One region of the Stenotrophomonas pigmentata genome, then DNA from elsewhere that is predicted to be linked to it. Evidence: predicted binding sites of a transcription regulator. Region 1 holds the regulator's gene; the other holds the start of a gene.
The links. Region 1 encodes FliA, which starts transcription of late flagellar genes. Its sites were predicted from a motif close to TAAAGTTTNNCNNNCNNNGGCCGATAA; they were not measured.
Positions count from the first base shown of each region.

Region 2: a site for FliA is predicted at 3,739-3,765, ahead of Q5Z11_RS10585 (chemotaxis protein). Genes of this name have one in related genera too.

Region 1 is NZ_CP130832.1:2,143,611-2,151,390, forward strand. Features, by position in the region: gene Q5Z11_RS09750 (ParA family protein) at 1-512, opposite strand, end outside; gene motD (flagellar motor protein MotD) at 512-1,459, opposite strand; gene Q5Z11_RS09760 (flagellar motor protein) at 1,463-2,203, opposite strand; gene Q5Z11_RS09765 (chemotaxis protein CheA) at 2,473-4,335, opposite strand; gene Q5Z11_RS09770 (protein phosphatase CheZ) at 4,339-4,959, opposite strand; gene cheY (chemotaxis response regulator CheY) at 4,959-5,351, opposite strand; gene Q5Z11_RS09780 (RNA polymerase sigma factor FliA) at 5,365-6,114, opposite strand; gene Q5Z11_RS09785 (MinD/ParA family ATP-binding protein) at 6,111-6,995, opposite strand; gene flhF (flagellar biosynthesis protein FlhF) at 6,982-7,780, opposite strand, start outside.
Region 2 is NZ_CP130832.1:2,344,841-2,352,620, reverse strand. Features, by position in the region: gene Q5Z11_RS10610 (EAL domain-containing protein) at 1-712, shown strand, start outside; gene Q5Z11_RS10605 (ATP-binding protein) at 1,008-2,201, opposite strand; gene Q5Z11_RS10600 (flagellar protein FlgN) at 2,314-2,652, opposite strand; gene flgM (flagellar biosynthesis anti-sigma factor FlgM) at 2,649-2,951, opposite strand; gene flgA (flagellar basal body P-ring formation chaperone FlgA) at 3,014-3,658, opposite strand; gene Q5Z11_RS10585 (chemotaxis protein) at 3,773-4,729, shown strand; gene flgB (flagellar basal body rod protein FlgB) at 5,026-5,430, shown strand; gene flgC (flagellar basal body rod protein FlgC) at 5,442-5,849, shown strand; gene Q5Z11_RS10570 (flagellar hook capping FlgD N-terminal domain-containing protein) at 5,876-6,553, shown strand; gene flgE (flagellar hook protein FlgE) at 6,585-7,780, shown strand, end outside.

The DNA.
Region 1 (7,780 bases):
GAGCGCTCGACCATTTCGCCGGTTCGGACCATGCCGTCCAGTCCATGCAGGGCCAGCGGTTCGGCCTGGGTCGGGATGATCAGGCGGTCAGCGGCGGCCAGGGCGTTGATCATCAACAAGCCCAGCGTCGGCGCGCAGTCGAGCAGGATGTAGTCGTGCTGCTCGCCGTGGCGGGCCAGCGCCTGCTGCAGGGCCAGGCCCAGACCAGGCTGGTTGGCGCTGCGACGTTCCAGCGTGGCCAGCGAGGCTTGCGCGCACAGATAGTCCAGGCCAGGAATGTCGCTGTGGCGGGCAAGCGAAGCGATCTCATGTGGCGGCGTGGCGAACAGTTCCTGCACGCCCTGCGGCACCGGCTCAACCGGTACGCCGAAGGCGCGGGTCAGCGAGGAATGGGGGTCCAGGTCGATCAACAACACCTTGTGTCCACGCGCGGCAAGGCCGCGCCCGAGTGACAAAGTGGTGGTGGTTTTGCCGACGCCGCCTTTTTGGTTGGCAATGGCCCAGATACGCATCATTGGACTCCTTCGATGACCGCCGGTACCGCGCTGCGAACGGCGGATGCGGCAGTTGTGCCGCCGTTCCCGCCTTCGTCGCTGGTACTGGCTGTGGTGTTGCCGGAAGCAGGCAGATCGGCTGCCGCTGCCGAATCGGCGAGGATGATCACCATCACCCGCCGGTTGCGGTTGCGCCCTTCGGGCGCATCGTTGCTTTCGCGGGGGCGGAACTGGCCGTAACCCACCATCGCCAATCGCTGTGGCTGCACGCCATGATCGGCGAAAAGGTGCACGACGCTGGCTGCGCGTGCCGCTGACAGCTCCCAGTTCGACGGGAACTGCGCGGTGGCGATCGGCAGGTTGTCGGTATGGCCTTCGACGCGAACGCCGTTTGGGGCATCCAGCAATACATCGGCCAGGGTGCCGAGCGTGTTGCGAGCGCTGGCGTCCAGCGCCGCCGAACCCGTAGTGAACAGAATGTCGCTGTTGATCTCGACCTCGATCCACAGTTCGGTGCGGCGCACGGTGATGACGCCCTGTTTGACCAGTGGCGCCAGCGTCTGGCTGAGGCGATCGGCGATCTGGTTGAGCTGGCGCTCGGCGCGCTGCAGCTGTTCCTGGTTGTGGGCCGAGACCGGCATGCGCATATGCGAAGCCATCGACGGCAGCTGGGTCGGGTCGGCCAGTGCGCCACCGGTCATGCTCGGTGCGCTGATCACCGATGGCGAATCAAAGCCGCCGCCCTGCAATTGCTTGTTGCCCACCTGCACCTGGCTGATGGTGCGCGGGGCGCCGCCAAAGGCCGTGGTCAAGGCATCTGCCATCACGCGGTATTTGCCTTCGTTCAAGGACGAGATGGCGTACATCACCACGAAGAACGCGAGCAGCAGCGTCATCAGATCGGCATAGGGGATTGCCCATGCTTCATGGTTGGCGTGCTCTTCGTGGTGCTTGCGGCGGGCCATGGCTCAGTTCACGTAGCCGGCCAGGCTGTTTTCGATATTGCGCGGGTTCTCACCCTGGGCAATGGCGATCAGGCCTTCAATGATCATTTCGCGCTCGCGGCAGCTGCTGGCGATCACGCCCTTGAGCTTGGCCGATACCGGCAGGAACAGCAGATTGGCCGAGGCGATGCCGTAGATGGTGGCAGTGAATGCCGCGGCGATGCCGTGGCCGAGCTTGCTCGGGTCGGCCAGGTTCTTCATCACCGCGATCAGGCCGAGCACGGCGCCGATGATGCCGAGGGTAGGGGCGTAGATGCCCATGCCTTCAAAGACCTTGGTAGCGGCCAGATCCTGCTGCTCCTGGCTGCCGAGTTCGATCTCCAGCATATGGCGGATAGTGTCCGGCTCGACGCCGTCGACCACCAGCTGCAGGCCCTTGCGGATGAACGGATCGTCCTGCAGCTCCACCTGCGGCTCCAGGCCGAGCAGGCCCTGGCGGCGGGCGATGTTGCTCCAGTCGACGATCTGCTGGACCAGCGCGCGGCGATCGCTTGCCGGCGGACGGATCACCCAGCGCACGATCTTGAAAGCGTGCTTGAACACCGCCGGTGAGGTGTGCAGCAGGATGGCTGCCAGGGTGCCGATGATGACGATCACGAAGGCAGCAGGGGACCACAGCGAGGACAGGCCAGCGCCTTTGAGGATGCTGCCACCCACCAGGGAGGCGAGGGCGAGGAAGAGTCCAATGATGCTGAGTCGGTCCATGGTGCGTATATCGGCCTCGTTGTAGCGGTCTTGAATCAATGAGCGGTGCAGCTGTTGTTGCAGGCGCTGTTGCTTTTGTTAGCCCCTCTCCCGCCTGCGGGAGAGGGGTTGGGGTGAGGGCAGCTCTGGCTTTGAAAGCTGAAAGCGCCCCTCACCCGCCCCGTCTTCGCGGGGCTGCCCTCTCCCGCAGGCGGGAGAGGGGACAGTTGGCATCGCGGGGGCCGTTGGGATGCTTGATCGCAGGCTTTGCTGGAGGGCCGGGTCATTGCTTACCCCTGCACCCCACGCAGCCCATCCACATCCAGAATCAAGGCCATCCGCCCATCACCAATCAAAGTGGCGCCGGCGTAGCCGTTGAGGCCGCGCAAGGCGCGTGGCAGCGGCTTGATCACCACTTCCTCGCGGCCACGAACCTGGTCCACCACCAGACCGAAGCGGGCTTCGCCCATCTGCAGTACGACGATGGTCAGCAGCGTGGAAGGTGCCGGGGTGACACCCAACCACTGGCGCAGATCAAGCAAGGCCAGGGTGTGCGACTTGCGGTCCAATACCGCGCGGCCGTCGAACCAGCCCAACGAGGTGGCCGGTGCGTGCAGCACCTCCATCACGCGGGCCAAGGGCAGGGCGTAGACGTCCTCGCCAGCCTGCACCAGCAGGGTCGGAAGGATGGCCAGGGTCAGCGGGACGCGGATCAGGAAGCGGCTGCCACGGCCCAGTTCGGATTGGATCTGGATCTGGCCGCTGAGTTCGCGGATGCGTGACTGCACCACGTCCATGCCAACGCCACGACCGGAAATGTCGGTGACTTCCTGCTTGGTCGAAAAGCCGGGCAGGAAGACCAGGTGCAGACACTCCTCGCTGGTCAGGCGGGCAGCCGCTTCCGGGTCGATCAAACCCTTGTCGCGGGCCTTGGCACGCAGGCGCTCCGGGTCGATGCCGGCACCGTCGTCCTGCACTTCGATGCTGACGTAGTCACCTTCCTGCTGCGCGGACAGGCGAACCCGGCCCATCCGCGGCTTGCCCTGCGCTTCGCGCAGTTCGGGTGATTCGACGCCATGGTCGATGGCGTTGCGGACCAGATGCACCAAGGGGTCTGCCAGCGCTTCGACCAGGTTGCGGTCCAGTTCGGTGTCGGCGCCGATCAACTCCAGATCGACTTCCTTCTGCAGAGAGCGGGCAACGTCGCGGGCAACTTTGGGGAAACGCGAGAACACCTTGCCGACCGGCTGCATGCGGGTCCGCATGACCGCCGATTGCAGGCGCGCGGTCGCAATATCCAGCGTGGAGACAGCGCGGTCGAGCTCTTCGTCCTTCAAGCGCATGCGCAGGGTCTTGAGCCGGTTGCGGGCCAGTACCAGTTCGCCGATCAGGTTGACGATGGCATCCAGCCGCTTGGTGTCCACGCGCACGGTGTGCTCGGGTTCGGCAGCCTTTGCACCAGCTGGTTTGGCTGCGCCTGCTGCAGGACGCGCGGGTGCGGCAGGAGTCGCGGCCGGCTTGGGCTTGGGTGCAGCAGGAATCGCCTGCACAGCGACAGCGCCAGGTGCGGCGCCGCCATGCAGCTGGTCAAGCAGGGCTTCGAACTCGTCTTCGTCGATCAGGTCACCGCCGGCCTTTGCCGCAGCGATCGGCTGGGCACCGGGGGTGCCGCTGCCATGCAGTTCGTTGAGCAGGGCTTCGAACTCGTCTTCGCTGATCAGATCACTGTCGCCCGCAGGCGCTGCAACCGGTTGCGCGACTGTGACGACCGGTGCAGCGCCAACATCGAACTGCGCGATCAGCGCAGCAGGGGCATGCTCCGGTTCGGTGCCAGAAGACACGGCGTCGAGCATGGCCTGCAGCCAGTCCAGCGATTGCTGGGCGGCATCAAAATGGTGCGCCAGCAGTTCGGCTTTGCCGGCGCGGGCCATGCCGAGGGTTTCCTCGGCGGCGTGGCAGAGCTCCACCATCGGGTGGATCGCCAGAAAACCGGCGCCGCCTTTGAGTGTGTGGAAACCACGGAATACGGCGTTGAGCTGCTCGCTGTCGTGCGGTGCCTGTTCCAGCGTCACCAGCTGCTCGCCGAGGCGATCCAGGATCTCCTGCGCTTCGAGGATGAAGTCGGCGGCGATGTCGTCGGCAAAAGCACTCATGACTTACAGCCCCAGGTCCGAGAGCAGATCGTCGGCGTCGACCTGCGACACGGCGTGGCGGTCCAGGCCATTGACGGCCGGACCAGCCAGTCCCTGGTTGCGTGCATCGTCTTCCGGCGGCGGCAGGCCCAGCGCGCCAAAGCCTTCGTGCACGCGACGGACGATGCCAACCACGCGGCGGATGATCTGCCCGGTCAGGTCCTGGTAGCTCTGGGTCAGGGCCACTTCGGTGAGGTTGTGGCGGATGCGTTCGAGGATTTCGCCCTGTTCGGCATTGAGGCCGTCGCTGCGCAGACGCTCGGTCAGCGCGCGGCATTCTTCAGCCAGATCCAGCGTGCGGTGGGTGGCCTGCTCGGTCATCTGCACCACGTGGTCCAGGCGCGCGCAGGCGTCGTCCAGCTCGCCGGCTTCACTGGGCACGCTGGGCAATTCGCCCAGGGCCTGGCCGAGTTCGCGTGCGAGCCGGCCCAGGCCGGACATCATCGGCTGGGCGCGCAGGGCGGCCAGCGCGTCGATTTCCCGGCGCCAGCCGGCTTCGTCGCCGCTTTCCAATGCTGCCAGTGCGTCCTGCAGGCGCTGCACCAGGGCCGATTTGTCGTTCAGTGCTTCCCCGAGTTGGTTCATCAGGCGCTCGCTGCCAGGCGTTCGAAGATCTTGCCGAGCTTCTCTTCCAGAGTCTGCGCGGTGAACGGCTTGATGATGTAGCCGTTCACGCCGCTCTGCGCGGCCTCGATGATCTGCTCGCGCTTGGCCTCGGCGGTGACCATCAGGACCGGCAAGGTCTTGAGCTTGGCATCGTTGCGGATGGCCTTGAGCAGCTCGATGCCGGTCATCACCGGCATGTTCCAGTCGGTGACCACGAAATCGAACGGCTGGCTCTGCAGCAGTGACAGCGCGGCATGCCCGTCCTCGGCTTCGGCGGTATTGGTGAAGCCCAGATCGCCGAGCAGGTTCTTGACGATGCGACGCATCGTCGAGAAGTCGTCAACGATCAGGATGCGCATGTTCTTGTTCAAAAGGCTTTCCTCTTCATGGTTCCTCGAGGCCGGCGTCTGCCGCCTCGAAAATCTTCAGCCGCCCTCGCAGGCGCAGCATGGCTTGGCCGTGGATCTGACAGACGCGGGATTCGCTAACGCCCAATACCGCGCCGATTTCTTTCAGGTTCAATTCCTGCTCGTAGTACAGCGACAGCACCAGCTGTTCGCGTTCCGGCAGGTGGCCGATGGCCTTGCCCAGCTCGGCACCGAACTGGCTGCGCTCCAGCACCTGCTGCGGGTTGGGGCCGCCGGTGGTCGGGGTGTCCAGTTCGCCCTGGTCTTCGATGCGCGATTCCAGGCTCAATACCTGTCCGCGCGAGGCGTCTTCGACCAGTCGCATGTATTCGGGCAGCGGCAGTTCCATCGCTTCGGCCACTTCGCTGGCACTGGCCGCGCGGCCGCTGCTCTGTTCGAGGCGACGGATGGTGGCGGCAGCGTCGCGGGCGCGGCGGTGCACCGAGCGCGGCACCCAGTCGCCACGACGGATCTCGTCGATCATCGAGCCGCGGATGCGGATGGATGCATAGGTCTCGAACGATGCGCCCTGTTCGGCGTCATAGCTGCGCGAGGCCTCGATCAAACCCATCATGCCGGCCTGGATCAGGTCGTCGACCTCGACGCTCGCAGGCAGGCGTGCGGCCAGGTGGTGGGCGATGCGGCGGACCAGGTCGGCGTGGCGGGTGATGCAGTCATTGGCCGCACTGCGCTGGACTTCACGGTATTGAGCGGCTGCATTGTTCATGCCTTCACCTTCTGCTGGATGATGCGTTCCAGGAAGAACTCAACGCCGCCGCGCGGGGCGGTTGGGGCTTGCCAGCGCGCGGTGCGACGGGCGATTTCGTTGATGGCCAGCGAGGCTGGCGCGGAAGGGTAGAGCTTGACCACCGGCTGCTGGCGCTGCACCGAAAGGCGCAGCCAGTCGTCCTGCGGCACGCAGCCCAGGTAGTTCAGCGAAACATCGATCAGGAACTTCTCGCAGACCCGCACCAGCTTTTCGTACAGGGCGCGGCCTTCGTTCGGGTCGCGGACCATGTTGGCCACCACCTGGATACGGTCCACGCCGCGTTCGCGCGACAGGACCTTGATCAGCGCGTAGGCATCGGTGATCGAGGCCGGCTCGTCACAGACCACCACCACGGTGTCCTGGGCTGCCTGGCAGAAGGTCAGCACGCTGTCGGTGATACCGGCGGCGGTGTCGATGATCATCACATCGAGGTCGCGTTCCAGCTCGGAGAACACGTTGACCAGGCCGACGTGCTCGGCAGGCTGCAGCTCGGCCATGTGGCGGCGGCCGGAAGCGGCGGGGACCACGAGCACGCCATTGGGGCCCTCGATGATCACTTCTTCCAGCGTGGCGCGCCCGGCGACCAGGTCGGCCAGGGTGTGCTTGGGCTGCAGGCCCAGCACCACGTCGATGTTGGCCAGGCCCAGGTCGGCATCCAGCAGCAGGGTGCGTTTGCCCATGCCTGCCAGTGCCACGGCCAGGTTGGCCGAGACATTGGTTTTACCCACACCGCCCTTGCCGCCAGTCACCGCGATGGTGCGTACCGGGCCGGCAGGTTCGTGCCGGGTAGCCGACAGCGGGAAGGTGTTGGTCAGCTTGGCGTACTCACGCGACTGCATTGTTCAACTCCGTGTTGCAGGGCATATCGGCCGCGCGGCGCAAATCTTCAAGGCGGAGTACAAGATTTGCGGCAGAGGCCCGGTAAAGGTCTTCCGGAACGTCCTGGCCGTCGGTCACCCAGGTGATCGGCAGGCGGTGATCGACCGCCACCGACAGGGCCGAACCGAAGCGGCCGGTCTCGTCCAGCTTGGTCAGCACCACGCCCTGCGGGTTGGCGGCGCTGAAGCGGCGGACCACTTCGTCCATGTCCTGGAAGGCGGTGTTGGCGGGCAGCACCAGCAGGGTGCGGATCTGACCGGCGGCGCGCAGCCACTGCAGCTGGGCAGTGAGGGCGCGGTCGCGCTGGCCCAGGCCGGCGGTGTCGATCAGCACCAGCTTGTAGTCGGCCAGCTTCTGCAGCAGCTGGTTCAGGTCGGTGCCGCTGTTGGCCTCGTGCACGGCGATGCCGAGCTGGCGGCCGAAGCCGTACAGCTGCTCGCGGGCGCCGATGCGCTGGGTATCGGTGGTGACCAAGGCCACGTCGCGGGCGGCGTGGGCTTCGGCAAAGCGCGAGGCCAGCTTGGCAATGGTGGTGGTCTTGCCGGCGCCGGTGGGGCCGACCAGGGCGATGACGCCGCCGGTTTCCATCGGGTCGACCGGGGCGATCGGCAGCTTCTTGGAGATCAGGCCCAGCATCAGACCGCGAGCGCGGCTCGGCTCGATGTCGGCCGGGATCTGGGTGGCCACATCGCGGGCCAGGCCGGCGTCGAAGCCGTACTCGTCCATCAGGTCCAGCGCATTGGCG
Region 2 (7,780 bases), 200 kb from region 1:
CACCGGCGACTCCAGCCTCAGCGCCCTGGTCCGCTACCCGGTGGACAAGCTCAAGATCGATCGCAGCTTCATCAAGAGCGCACCCGCGGCCAACCGTGAGGCGGCGATCAGCCGCGCCATCATCGCCATGGGCCACCAGCTGGGCATGACGGTGATCGCCAATGGCGTGGAGTCGCAGGCCCAGCTCGGTTTCCTGCGTCGCAACGACTGCGACGTGTTCCAGGGCTATCTGTTCGGCGAGCCGATGTCGGCCGATGCGGCCGGCATGACCTTGCGTCGTCGCTATCTGCGTCCGGAAGCGTTTGCCGAGACTCGCCCCGACCGCACCTTGCTGCTGCTGGACGACGAAGAAAACGTACTGCGTTCATTGGTGCGCCTGTTCCGTCGCGATGGCTACCGGATCTTGGCCGCGGGCAATGTGCGTGATGCCTTCGACCTGCTGGCGATCAACGACGTGCAGGTGATCCTGTCCGATCAGCGCATGAGTGATATGAGCGGCACCGAGTTCCTTGGCCGGGTGAAGATGCTGTACCCGGATACGATCCGCCTGGTGCTGTCCGGCTATACCGATCTCAACACCGTCACCGACGCAATCAACCGTGGCGCGATCTATCGTTTCCTGACCAAGCCATGGAATGACGACGACCTGCGCGAGCACATCCGCCAGGCCTTCCGCACCCATGATGAGAAGCAGGGTGTCGGGGCTTCTTAAGCCTCGGGCAGATCATTGCAGCTGTTGTGGGAGCGGCGTAAGCCGCGAAGCCACTGATGTACAGATAGGCGTGGATCCAGTGCAAACAGCCATGCCTCCCAGCAAAAGCCAAAGCGATTGCGTGATTGCAGATTCCGCGGGGATTGACGCGACGTCAGCTTCGCGGCTGACGCCGCTCCTACAGCTTCAGGCAATCGCCGTATCGCTGCAGCCACCTCGCCGGTGCCGTGAGAACTGACGCGGCACCAGCTTCGCGGCTGACGCCGCTCCCACAATCCAGGGATCCTGCGGCCGATTATTTTGGCTGGCGGATTGGCAGCACGATCCGGAAGCAGGAGCCCTCGCCTACGGTGCTGTCCAGGTCGATGCGGCCGTGGTGCTTGTTGATGATGCCGTAGGAGATCGACAGCCCAAGTCCGGTGCCGCTACCCACCGGCTTGGTGGTGAAGAACGGGTCGAAGATGCGCTGCCGCAGCTCCGGGGAAATACCTGCGCCGTCATCCTTGAACTCGACCCACACTTCATCACCGCTGACACCGGTACTGACCGCGATGTTGCCGCGATCGGCGATGGCGTGGCCGGCATTGAGCAGCAGGTTCATATAGACCTGGTTGAGCTCCGAAGGCAGGCACTCGATCATCGGCAGCTCGCCATACCGGCGTTCCAGCGTGACCTTGTACTTGAGCTCGTTCCAGATGATGTTGATGGTCGATTCCAGGCCGGCGTGCAGGTCGACCAGCTTCCACGACTCGTCGCGGCCGGAATACGAGAAGTCCTTCAGGTCGCGCACGATGCGGGTCACCCGCTCGATGCCCTCGCGCGACTCGGCCATCAACTGCGGCAGGTCGCGGCTGATGAAGTCGATGTCCAGACGGTCGCGGATATCGTCGATTTCGGGAATCAGCGCCTTGGGATCTGGCGCGCGCAAGGCCCGCTCATAGGCTTCGATCACCGTAAACAGGCTGCGCAGGTATTCCTGCAGGCTGCCCAGGTTGGAGTGCACATAGCCGATGGGGTTGTTGATCTCGTGCGCGACGCCTGCGGCAAGCTGGCCGATGGAGGCCATCTTTTCCGATTGCAGCAGCTTCTCCTGGGTGCCATTCAAGCGCAGGTAGGCCTGGCGCAGCTCGGCGTGGCGCTGCTGCAGCTCCCGCTCGTAGTCCTCCGGGCCATCCACGTGCTGGAACAAGGCCAGGAATGCGTCGCCGCCAGCATCGTTGTGATGGTGCAGGTGCAGGGTGATCACCCGCTCGCCGATCGGCAGGCTACCCACCCAGGTGCCCGATTCACGAGCTTGCGGCAAGGCAAACGGCGGCAGCAAGGCCTCAAGCCGACGCCCAAGATCGGCACTGCTGGCGGCATCCGCGCCAAACAACTCCCGCACCAGGGCATTGGCGACGCTTACTTCGAATTTACCGTTGAATAGCAGCATGCCGTGCTGGACCCGTTCACCCAGCGCCCGCAAGGTGGCGGCGGAGGGCGTGGGCATGAGAATGGAGCTGTCGATCTGGGTCACGGCGGCCGGTACAACGAGGGAACGGACCGCCACTATAGCCGGATGTGTGCATCCGTTCGCGGCAGTAGCGCCGCGTTTTCACAGATCAGGCGACGGCCAAAGGCCGCCGCGAATGGACGGTCTGCGCCTGCCCCTTGGCATCGTAAGAAGGTGCAGCTTCGCTGCGACCGAGTTGGCGCAAGGCCCAATTGACCTCGCGTCGGCGGCGCGCCAGCAGTACGCCATTGGCGTGGTTGCGTTCGGCAAGTTCCTTCAGGCGTTCGGCCTCGTGCAGCGGCGGCTGCCGCTCCAGCTCACGCAGGGCCTCCAGCTTGTTGCCGGTTGCTGCCACCAGGGCCGGCACGTCGTGCTCAGCCAAGGCGCGCTGTTCGCGGTCAAGCGCTTCGCTCAGACGCTGCAACGGGTCGCCCATGGAGAGGTTCATCCCTGCAGCTGCTGGTCCAGGCCCAGCATGCGCGATGCGATCGCGTCCGGGTTGATCTTGTAGCTGCCGTTCTCCAACGACTCGCGCACTGCCTGCACGCGTGCCTGGTCGATGGCCGGAGCGGCGCTCAGCTCACGCTGTACGGCCTGCAGCTGGGTCGCTTCGCCGGTCAGGCGCACGCTGTCGGCTGCCTCCACCGGCTTGGGCTTGGCGTCGCCTGCGGCGGCCACCTTGGTGTTGATGGCCACACTGCGCAACTGCGCTGCGACTGCAATACCACCGTCGATTTTCTGGCTCATGTGATGGAGTCCTGATTCGGTTCAAAAACGATAACGGCAGCGCCGGACAGTTCTTTAGTAATTTATCGGCTGACCAGCACGTCGCCACCGGGTGTGGCGATACCCTGCATCACCCGGCGTGAAGACAGGTTCTCGACCGACACCCGCTCCCCTTCTCCAGCGTCGCCCAGGGCCTTGCCTGCCATACGCACTTCGACCCCGCCGCGGCGGGACACCAGGGCGACATTATCGCCGCGGCGGACGGTGCGGGGCGCAACCAGATCGGTCGCCGACAGCAGGCTACCGGCACTCAATGCACGCCGTGCCACCCGGCCCACGGCCGCCTCCGGCTTCAACAGCACGGCGCCGGCCAAGCGTGCCGTGTCGCGCTTGACGCTGCTTATATCGGCCGCTGCCAGCGTTTCTCCAGCCGCCACGCCCCGGGCCAACACCAGTACCTGCTGCTCACGGCGCACTTTGACCGGCACGAACAAGCGCCAACCGCCCGCCTGCGGACAGGCGACCTCCACGGTCGTGTTGGCGGTTACCTTGGCCTGCAAAGGCTGGGTGCACGCCGGCAGCCGCAGATTGGCATCGAGATTGGCTTCGCCGCTCTCCCCTGCCCCCAACGTGGCCAGGGCCGCAGCACGGATCGACTCCACCGGCTGGAAAGCGGTAGCGCCGGCCAGTGAAGGCAACAGCAGGCAAATAGATAGGAGTAAGCGCATCAGCGGCGGCCACCCGGCTCAGGAATAGTTCGATGGATGACGCTGCAAGCGCCGTGCCAATTGCCGGGCTGGCAAGCACTCAAGTTGTCGGCACCTGCCGCCGATACAGCATTCATGTCACAAGACCTGCTCAACCGAATTGACCAGCGCACCCGGCTGGCCGGCCATAACCGCCTTGCCCTGCTGCTGTTCCGCCTCGGCGGCCGTCAGCTTTTTGGCGTGAATGTATTCAAGGTGCAGGAAGTGCTGCGCCGCCCAGCCCTGTTCCAGGTGCCCGGCCTGCCGACCCAGTTTGCCGGCGTGGCCGATGTGCGTGGCCGCTCGGTGCCGGTGCTGGATCTTGGCCTGGCCATCGGCCACCCCGAGCGCGAGCCCGAGGCGGACACCTCGCCAGGCTATCTGGTGGTTACCGAGTTCAACCGTTCGGTACAGGGTTTCCTGGTCAGCGGGGTTGAGCGCATCGTCAACATCGCGGTGGAGGATATCCACCCGCCGCCGGAGTTGGGCGCTGAATCGACGTATTTGACCGCAGTTACCCGCTTCCAGGGCGAGCTGATCCAGGTCATCGACGTCGAAAGCGTGCTCGCCGATATTGCCCAGGTACGCAGCGAGGCCGTGCTCGACCCATCGATGGCCCTGCCCGCCGATGCGCCACAGATGCAGGTCCTGGTCGTCGATGACTCCCGCGTGGCACGCCAACAGATCCGCAGTGTGCTTGACCAGCTGGGAGTGAGCGCCACCCTGCTCTCCGACGGCAAGCAGGCGCTGGAGCACCTGCTGCAGATCCATGCGTCAGGCGAGAACCCCGCTGATCGCTATGCGATGGTGATCTCCGACATCGAAATGCCGGCGATGGACGGCTACACCCTGACGACGGAAATCCGCCGCCACCCGGGCCTGGCCGGTCTTTTCGTGCTGCTGCACACGTCCCTGTCGGGCGTATTCAACAACGCCATGGTCGAACGCGTAGGCGCCAATGCCTTCGTTGCCAAGTACAGCCCACATGAGCTGGCGGATTTCGTCCTGCAGCGCCTGCGGCATGTGGCTGAGACCCAGTACGCATATAGCTGAGGCCAGTCTCCGGTAGTGCCGAGCCATGCTCGGCAGGGGCGCTACCGGTAAAGCTCCTGCCGAGCATGGCTCGGCACTACAGATTCGCTCCCTCCCTTTGGCGCAGCCAAGCGGAGGGTTGAGGAGGGGTTCGCTCTTTGCGGGCTGACGCAGCACCAGCTTCGCGGCTTACGCCGCTCCTACAATGTTGGTCCCGGGCACCTTGGTAGTGCCCCTGCCGAGCATGGCTCGGCACTACATGCTTCTTTGGCACAGGTTTTGCAGCTTCCCCGGCAACGTTCCGTGGGAGGTTCCACATGGCCAACCTGTTTTCCAACTATCTCGGCATCCATGCCCAGGCAATGCCGCTGCGCGAGCAGCGCATGAAGCTGATCGCCAGCAACCTCAGCAATGCCGACACGCCCGGCTACAAGGCCCGCGACCTCGACTTCGATGCCGCCCTGCGCAATGCCCAGGGCGCCACCAGTGGCAACGGTCTGCTGAACACCACCGCCGAGCAGCACTACGCCATTGGCGGCAATGCCGGCCTCAATCCGTTCCAGATCCTGCGCGAAGGCACGCAGCCCAGCCTGGACGGCAACACCGTTGATCCGGATGCCGAGCGCGCCGCCTACGGCCGTGCTGCTTTGGAGTACCGCGCCTCACTGAGCTTCGTCGAGTCGAAGGTGAAGACCATGCTCACCGCCATCACTGGCCAGTAAGGAAGCACGCCATGAGCAATCTGCCCATCTTCGATATCGCCGGCGCCGCCTTGAAGGCGCAGTCGGTGCGCATGAGCACCATCGCCTCCAACCTGTCCAATGCCGACTCCATCGCCGGCTCGCCGGAGACGGTCTACAAGCCGCTGGAACCTATCTTCCAGGCCGTCACCAGTCGCAGCGATCCGAACCTCACCGGCGTGCAGGTAAAGGAGATCGCACAGAGCGACGCTGCGCCGATCAAGCGCTACGAACCGAATCATCCGCTGGCCGATGGCGAGGGCTATGTGTATTCGCCCGACGTCGATCCGGTCGCGCAGATGGTCAACCTCATCTCCACCTCGCGCAATTACCAGGCCGGCGTGGAAATGCTCAGCACTGCCAAGGAACTTGCCCTGGCCACGCTGACCATGGGCCGCTGAGCCCACTCCCCCAGGAATCTGCCGACATGAGCACCAGCGTAAACACCGATTTGTACAGCTCGCTTGGGCTTACCGCGCCCAACACGACGACCACGACCAGCAAGAACAAGAGCTCGTTGGACCAGGCCGATTTCCTGAAGCTGATGACCACCCAGCTGCAGCATCAGGATCCGACCAAGCCCATGGACAACAGCCAGATGGTGGCGCAGATGGCGCAGCTGTCCACGGTGCAGGGCATCACCGATCTGAACACCTCGGTGAAGGGCTTCCAGCAATCCATGGCCAGCGACCAGGTGCTGCGTGGCGCCGCCCTGGTCGGCCACGAAGTGATGGTGCCCTCGACCAAGGTCGCGCTGGAGGCCGAAGGTGGTACCAGCGGCACCGTTGCCGCGCCATCAGCCGGCTCGGTCACTGTCGACATCACCGATGCCAATGGCTTGAAGGTGACCCAATTGACCGTACCGGCGAATGCCGCCGGCGAGGTGGCATTCCAATGGGATGGCACCGACGCCGATGGCAAGCGGATGCCAGCGGGCAGCTACACCGTTACCGCCACCCATACCGACACCGCTGGTGCGCAGAGCAAGCTCAGCACCTACGTGCAGGCGGAAGTGGAGAGCGTGACCGTGGGCTCCGATGGCTTGTACCTGAACCTCAAGGGGCTGGGCACTGCCCCGCTCGACTACGTGCTCCGCGTCAGCTGAGCCCCCTCTTCGTTTTCCCAGGAGTATCGCCATGGGCTTCAACGTCTCACTGTCGGGCATCAACGCGGCCAACGCGGACCTGAATGTCACCGCCAACAATATCGCCAACGTCAACACCACCGGCTTCAAGGAATCGCGCGCCGAGTTCGCCGATCTGTTCAATGCCACCAGCTATGGCTTGTCGCGCAACGCGATGGGTTCTGGTTCGCGCCTGACCAATGTCGCGCAGCAGTTCTCGCAGGGCAATATCGACCAGACCGGCCGCAGCCTGGATCTGGCGGTGGCTGGCGAAGGCTTCTTCACCATGAGCATGAACGGTACCCGCGTGTACTCGCGTGCTGGCAACTTCCAGACCGACAACAACGGCTATGTGATCAACCCGCAAGGCGCGCGCCTGCAGGTGTTCGCTCCCAGCGCCGATGGCACGCGTTTCGACGGCGAGCTGACCGACCTGCAGCTGCTCACCACCGACAGCCCGCCCAAGCAGAGCACCCTGGTCAACATGGCCTTCACCCTGCCCGGCAACGCACCGCAGCCGACGATCGGCACGTTCGACCCGACCGATTCCAACAGCTACAACCATTCCACTGGTGGCGTCACCGTTTACGACTCGCTGGGCGTCAGCCACACCCAGACCTCGTACTTCGTGAAGACTGCCAACCCCAACGAGTGGCAGGTATACAACTATGTCGATGGCCAGTCCGCCGGCGCACCGTCGCTGCTGCAGTTCTCCAACGCCGGCGCCCTGACCAGCCCGGCCAATGGCGACATCACCTTGGCACCATTCACCCCGGCCACTGGCGCCGGCGTGGTCAACCTGACCTTGAACGTGTCCGGCGCTACCCAGTACGGCGAGAAGTTCGCAATGCGCGATACCCGCCAGGACGGTTATGCCGCCGGCAAGCTCAACGAGATCAGCATCTCCGAGGAAGGCGTGGTGTATGCGCGCTACACCAACGGCGATGACAAGGCCTTGGGCCAGGTCGCACTGACTACCTTCAAGAACCCGCAGGGCCTGCAGAACCAGGGCAATAATCTGTGGGTTGAAACCTTCTCTTCGGGCACCCCGCGTACCGGTGCACCGGACACCTCGGATCTGGGCCAGATCCAGGCTGGCTCGCTGGAAGCCTCAACGGTGGATCTCACCGAACAGCTGGTCAACATGATCGTCGCCCAGCGCAACTTCCAGGCCAACGCGCAGATGGTGTCCACCCAGGACCAGATCAC